One region of the Brooklawnia propionicigenes genome, then DNA from elsewhere that is predicted to be linked to it. Evidence: predicted binding sites of a transcription regulator. Region 1 holds the regulator's gene; the other holds the start of a gene.
What was found. The regulator LexA, encoded in region 1, represses DNA repair genes until DNA is damaged. The targets are predictions, from matches to a motif close to TCGAACANNTGTTCGA.

Region 1 (3,413 bases):
ACAAAGACATTCCGATCGCCGCGCGTGCGGTCGCCTCGGTCGTGGGTCGCGAACCGCGCACGCAGATCCTCAAGGGACGTTCGAACTACATCTGCCTGCTGCGGGTACGCGATCAGACGGGTGGCGAACAGGATTCGCTGCTCGGCGGCGCCGAGCTCGTCGAGGCGGTGCGCGATTCGGGATCCGATGCCACCTCCAGTCTGGGAGCCGAGGTCATCGCGCTCCGCGAATGGGCTGATGACCAGGCCAAGGACGGCGGACTTGCCGACCGGGACGACGCACCGAGCCATTCCCCGCGGGCCTGGGCGCAGGTCTCGGTGCCGGTACGCGAATGCCTGGGGGCCAACGTCTGCCCCTACGGCGCAGAGTGCTTCGTCGAGGAGGCGCGAGCCAGGGCCAGGCAGGCCGACCTGGTGGTCACCAACCACGCGCTGCTGGCCATCAACGCCATGCACGGCGGCACGGCGCTGCCCGAGTACGGTCCGGTCATCATCGATGAGGCGCACGAACTGGTCAACCGGGTCACCGGTGCGGCGAGCAGCGAACTGTCGGCGCAGCAGATCGGACGGGTCTCCAAGCGGGCGAGCGCTTGGCTGGACGATGACCTGGCCACAGAATTGCTGGAGGTCGCCGACACCTTCGCTGATGCACTGGCCGAGGTGGCGCCTGGGCGCATCACGGAGCCGGGTTCGCTCGCGGTCGAGGCCGCCGCGTTGGTGCGCGAGGTCAGCCGCCGGGCGGTTTCGGCGCTGGCGACGGGGTCGGGGCAGAGCTCCGATCCGGAGCAGCGGCAACAGGCGGCGTCGGCGATGAAAGAGATCTTCGAGATCGCCGAGCGCATGGCCAGACTCGACGAGCACGATGTGGTCTGGCTGAGCGCGCACGATCGCTTCGGCCGTCAGCTCAACGTTGCGCCGCTGTCGGTTGCGGGGCTGATGCGCGAGAACGTTCTGGAAGAACATCCGACGATCCTGACGTCGGCGACGTTGACGGTCGGTGGTGCATTCGAGTCGATGGCCGGGAGCGTCGGGCTGCGCCGTGCGGACCGTATCGCGGCCGATACCGAGGCCGGCGACGCCGGGCAGTGGCGTGCCATCGATGTCGGATCTCCTTTCGACTACGCCAAACAGGGCATCTTGTATGTGGCGACCGGGCTGCGCAACCCCGGCCGCGATGGTATCGGCGCCGACGCGCTGGCGGAACTGGCTGAGCTCATCTGGGCCGCGGATGGCCGCACGCTCGGCCTGTTCGCCTCGCAGCGGTCTGCCGAAGCAGCCGCAGAGCACCTGCGCGGCGCACTCCCGGGGCTGAACGTGATGTGCCAGGGCGAGGCGAATCTCAGTGAGCTCACCCGCACCTTCATTGCCGAAGAGGATTCCGTGCTGCTGGGCACGATGTCGCTGTGGCAGGGCATTGATGTGCCGGGGGACACCTGCCGGCTGGTGGTGATCGACAAGATCCCGTTCCCGCGGCCCGATGATCCGCTGATGCAGGCCCGACAACAAGCTGTCGCTCAGGCCGGCGGCAACGGCTTCATGCAGGTGGCCGCGAGTCATGCGGCCCTGCTGCTGGCCCAGGGTGCCGGACGCCTGATCCGTTCGACGAGCGACCGGGGCGTGGTGGCGGTCCTCGACCCGCGGCTGATCAAGGCCCGCTACAGCGGCTTCCTGCGAGCCTCGTTGCCGCCGTTTTGGACCACCACCGACGCCGAGGTGGCAATCCAGGCATTGCAGCGTTTGGGGACCAGCTAGCGGTCCGGCTCAGATCCGCCGCAGAACCGCGACAACCTTGCCGAGAATCGCGGCGTCGTTACCGTCGATCGGCTGGTAGGCCGGATTGTGCGGCATCAGCCAGACCTGGCCCGGCACACGGCGCAACGTCTTCACGGTGGCCTCCCCGTCGAGCAACGCCGCTACGATGTCGCCATTGTCCGCAGTGGGCTGCTGACGGACGACCACATAGTCGCCATCGCAGATTGCTGCGTCCACCATCGAGTCTCCGCGCACCTTGAGTGAGAACAAGGTCCCCTGTCCGACGAGCTCGCGTGGCAGCGGCAACACCTGCTCCACCTGTTCGTCAGCGAGAATCGGCACGCCGGCGGCGATGCTGCCGAGCACCGGCACAGCGACGGCGTTCGGTGACCGGTCACCCGAATCGGTGGCGTCGTCTTGGCCGAGCGGCTCGGCCTCGGGTTCTGTTGGGGAGGCCGTCCGGGTCGGAAGAATGACCTCGAGGGCCCGCGGACGATTCGGGTCGCGTCGCAGGAAACCCTTGGCCTCCAGGGCCTTCAGCTGATGAGAAACGCTGGAGGAACTGGCCAGGCCGACAGCCTCGCCCACTTCGCGGATGCTGGGTGGGTAGCCGCGAGACGACACGGTTTCCTGGATGAACTCCAGGATGCGGCGCTGACGGGCGGTCAGCCCCAGTTCGTCCTCGGAGCTGTCGGGTAGTTCGGCGACGTTGTCCAAGCCCAGATCGCGGGCGATGTCTTCGTTGGATGGCCGGCCGGCACGGCGAGGGGTGGCGGGTGGACGCCTCACTGTGATCATGAGACAACGCTAGATCATCCGGGGGCGTCATTCAAACATCTGTTCGAGCGTGTCGCCAATGGATGCGATCGGCGAACCACGGACCACAGATGCGGCGGGAATCGTCCGAATGGTTTTGTCAGTGGGCCCTGCTTGCATGGTTCTCAGACGGCAAGAAACAAGCGAATCGAACACTTGAACGATCGCGGACGGCTCGCTAGGCTGTGCATCGAACACACGTTCGATCCTGTTAGCTGCGGCGGATGGCCGGGCGGATGGAGGAAGCAAGATGAGCGTCCTGGTGGAAAGTCAGATCGATGTCCGGCGCGTCGCGGGCTCACCCGTACGGTCGAGGCGCGCCCTGCTCGACGGCGACCGGCGGCCCTGTGCACAGATGCGCTTCGTGCCCACTCGGGCGGCCGGTCCCCGGCAACCGGCATCGCCGCTTCCGGGGGCCTACTACCAGGTGGTGGCCTCGGCCGCGGCCGCTTCGCCCGCATCGACACGATCAGTCGTTGGCCGCGAGGAGATCACGCTGACCGATCGTGGCCTGGTGGTGATGATGATCGGTTTCACCCTGGCTGTGCTACTCGGAGTGTGGATCGTCGTTTCGCAGTACCTCGCCCTGGCGCCGGGTCTGGCCTGAGCGCTGCGGTCACCAGCGCCAAGGGCCTCGGACAGCGAAAGCGGGACGGCTCCTCAGGGAACCGTCCCGCCCGTGTAATCGCTCAGGCGCTGGTGAATGCTCAGGCGCTGGTGATTGTGTGACTCAGTAGCCGTAGGGCTGCTGCGGCGGGCCGTAGGGGGCCGGCGGGGTCGTCGGCGACTCGTCCAGCACCACGGTGTTGAGCATCTTGTCCGCGAGGGTCTGCCGCTTGGCGTCCC
Region 2 (3,413 bases), 1.5 Mb from region 1:
AGCTGGGCAGCGCGCTGGTCTGCAGGGCAACCGACGGATAGCAGACGGCGAGCTGCCCGATGACGTCCTCGCCCGGGCTCTGCTCGGAGTCGGCGCCGATCAGCAGGGCGTGCAGATCGCTGCCACAGCTGGCGGCGTAGGCGAAGGCGAACGCGGTCGGCGCGTAGCCGGTCTGCCGCGGGTCGACGAGCAGGCTGATCGTCCGGGTATCAGTGGGTTCGTCGGTGACCACGACCAGCGGGCATTGCGGGGCGGCCAGCCGGCGAGTCGCCTGGCGATACCCCGACGGGCGGGATACGGCCATCGCCGTGCAGCGGGGCGAGACCCGGCGGATCACCGCGTCCGGTCCGCCATCAAGGATGCGGTGGTCGACCGTCAGGCCGGGGTGGTTGCAGCGCAGCTCGCCGGCCAGACGACGGGCGCGGTGGCGCTGGGACGAGGTCTGCGCGGATACCAGTTCACTCGGTTCGATCAGGCTGAGATGGTGGTGACTGTGCTCGGCCCAGTTGGCGGCCCAGTGAGCCGCCGCGACCTCGTGTTCGGAACCATCCAGCACAACCGCGAGACCGCACAACTGGTCGTCGCTCATCGTCGCCTCCCTCGCATCGTCGATGAATCGATCTCACCAGCACCCGGTGTGGGCTCACCATGGCCCTGCTGTGCAGTTGATGTGCCCGCGGGCGCCGCCTATTGGGATGACCGGCTCAGCGCAACAGCTTGCTCATCCGCCGGTCGGCCAGCACCTTGCCCCCGGTCTGACAGCCCGGACAGTACTGCAGCGAGGAGTCGGCGAAGCTGACCTGAGCGATGGTGGTGCCACAGACCGCGCATTGCTCACCGGCTCGTCCATGCACTCGCATCGCCTGGCGCTTGTCGTCCTTCAGCTTGTCGGGAGGCAGGCCCTGGCAGCGCTCGATCGCGTCGGCGAGCACCGTGCCGATCTGGTCGTAGAGCAGCTGGCGGCCCGCCTCGTCGAGACTGGACGCCGGGGTGAACGGGCTCATCTTCGCCGCGTGCAGGATCTCGTCGCTGTAGGCATTGCCGATGCCCGCGATGATCCGCTGGTCACGCAGCACACCCTTGAGCTGGGATCGCCCAGCGGCGTCCAGGATCGCGTCGAAGGCCTCGCGGGTGAATTCCGGCGCCAGCGGATCGGGGCCGAGGGTAGCGATCATCTCGACGTCATGCGGATCGTCGGCGAGCCAGATCGCCAGCCTGCGCTGGGTGCCCGCCTCGGTGAGATCGAATCCGGAGTCGTCGTCGAGGGTGAGCCGGAAGCTGAGTGGGCCCTTGCCCGGCCGAGCGGGGGCCGCGGGCTGTTCGGGTTTCCATTTCAGCCAGCCAGCCCGCGAGAAGTGGACGATCAGGTGCACGCCCTGCGCGTCGATATCGAGCATCTTGCCGTGCCTGGCGACGCCGCTGATCTCGAGGCCGACCAACGCGCTGAGTGGGGGTTTGTAGGTCTTCAGAGCGGAGAAGTCGGTCAGTTGGACGCGGGCGATCGCGCGGGTGGCCAGTTGGGCGTCCAACCAACCTCGTAACGCCTCGACCTGGGGCAGCTCCGGCATCTCGCCTCCCTGTTCGCGCGTGGTTTCCATCCATCTTCCACCGGAGGCCGCGCGGGTGCCAGGCGTCGCCGCAATTCGGGTGCTGGTAGATCACGGATCCGGTTCGGCCTTTCGTCACGATGCTGGATATGGATGGCCCTGGACCGCCCGCGCCACGCTCCAAAAGGGCAGAAAGAACGTGATCAGGGCCTTGTATTCGAACATCTATTCGAATAGACTTTCGATATGGAGAACCCCATCCGTGACCCCCGGACCCTGGTCGAACCTGCGACCAGCAAGGAAGCACTCGACGCGCTGGACCACGCGCACCGCCAGATCATCGCCTCCGAAGTCGCCGCACTGGTAGCGCTCACCCGCGCTGCCGACCTGTGGCAGGTCGACGAGACCGCGGTCGGTGAGGGCATCGAGCGACTGATGCAACCCGGCCATGATGGAACCCCGCTGGTCGGTGAGTTCCTCGCCCTGGAGATCGGCCCGCTGTTGGGGATCTCTCCCCAGTCGGCGATCTTCCAGATCGGAGACGCCCTCGACCTGCGGCACCGGCACCCGCGACTGTGGCAGGCGGTACTCGCCGGCACCGTGCGAGTATGGCAGGCCAAGAAGGTCTGCCTCGAGTGCGCGCACCTGTCGGCCGAGGCCGCGCTGAACGTCGATCAGGCGATGAGCGCCGCCGTTGGCGTACTGCCGTGGGCGCGGGTGATGAAAGCCCTGGCCGGTCAGGTCATCGCCGCCGATCCCGACCTCGCCCGGCAACGCGCCGAAGCCCGGCGTGACTCACGCAAGGTCCGGGTATCGAAGATCGAAGACGGGCATGTGAGCTTCTACGGCCTCGTCAACCCCGTGGACGGCATCTTGTTCGATCACGTGCTCACCCAGATCGCCGAGACCCTTCCGACGGCCCCCGATACCCCGCTGTGTCGTGACCTCGACCGCAGGCGGGCCGCCGCGATCGGCGTGCTGGCGCGGGGTGCGTTGGGCCAGGACACGCTTCCCACCCACACCCTGGTGGTCCACATCTCCGCTGATAACCTCGGCATTGCCACCGGCGTGGCCCGGATCGAGGACTGGGGCCCGATCCTCACCGACCAACTCCCCCAGTTCCTGGCCCATTCGAAGGTAGTCGTCCGCCCAATCCTCGACCCCGCCGCCATACGACCGGTCGACGCCTATGAGACCCCCGCCCGGATGCGATTCGCCGTCGAACAACGCAACCCGGTCGATGTCTTTCCCTGGGGAACCCGCAAGGCCAGCCGGTGCGATATGGACCACACCATCGCCTACATCGAAGGCAGGCCGGGCCAGACCAGCCTCGCGAACCTCGGTCCCCTCTCGCGCAAGACCCACCGGGTCAAGACCCACGGCAGATGGACACTCGAACAACCCGAACCCGGGGCCTTTCACTGGACCTCACCCTACGGCTACCAGTACTACGTCACTGCCGCCGGAACCACGCGCCTGTTCGCGCCGGCGGGTTCCGGCTAGGACAGCTTGTCGACGACCTCGACCAGCGAGTTCTCATCGCCCACGTTGCCGGCGAAGACGATGTAAGGAATGCCGCAGGCGGGCCCGGCGACAGGCTCCCATAGGGAGACGATGCCGGGCAGCATCGGGCCACGGACGAATGCCCTGGTCATGCCCAGTCCGCGCGCTGCGACGTCACTGGAGGTGATACCGCCCTTGGCGATGACGAAACGCGGTGGATAGCCGGCCAGCACCCGTTGGACGACCTCGACCACGGCATCCGAGACGGCTCGGGCGATGGCCAGCGAGTCCGCGGCGTCCGAACCGGTGATCCGGGTGCGCGACGTGCGGACCACGACATTGCCTCTGGGCAACTCGGCCAAT

Region 2: a site for LexA is predicted at 1,765-1,780, ahead of QUE25_RS06145 (DUF222 domain-containing protein). Genes of this name have one in related genera too.

The regions. Positions count from the first base shown of each region.
Region 1 covers NZ_AP028056.1:2,869,383-2,872,795, forward strand. The annotation lists gene QUE25_RS13250 (ATP-dependent DNA helicase) at 1-1,751, shown strand, start outside; gene lexA (transcriptional repressor LexA) at 1,761-2,549, opposite strand; gene QUE25_RS13260 (hypothetical protein) at 2,818-3,174, shown strand; gene QUE25_RS13265 (RDD family protein) at 3,298-3,413, opposite strand, start outside.
Region 2 covers NZ_AP028056.1:1,360,978-1,364,390, forward strand. The annotation lists gene QUE25_RS06135 (hypothetical protein) at 1-589, opposite strand, end outside; gene QUE25_RS06140 (DNA-formamidopyrimidine glycosylase family protein) at 705-1,568, opposite strand; gene QUE25_RS06145 (DUF222 domain-containing protein) at 1,794-3,050, shown strand; gene QUE25_RS06150 (four-carbon acid sugar kinase family protein) at 3,047-3,413, opposite strand, start outside.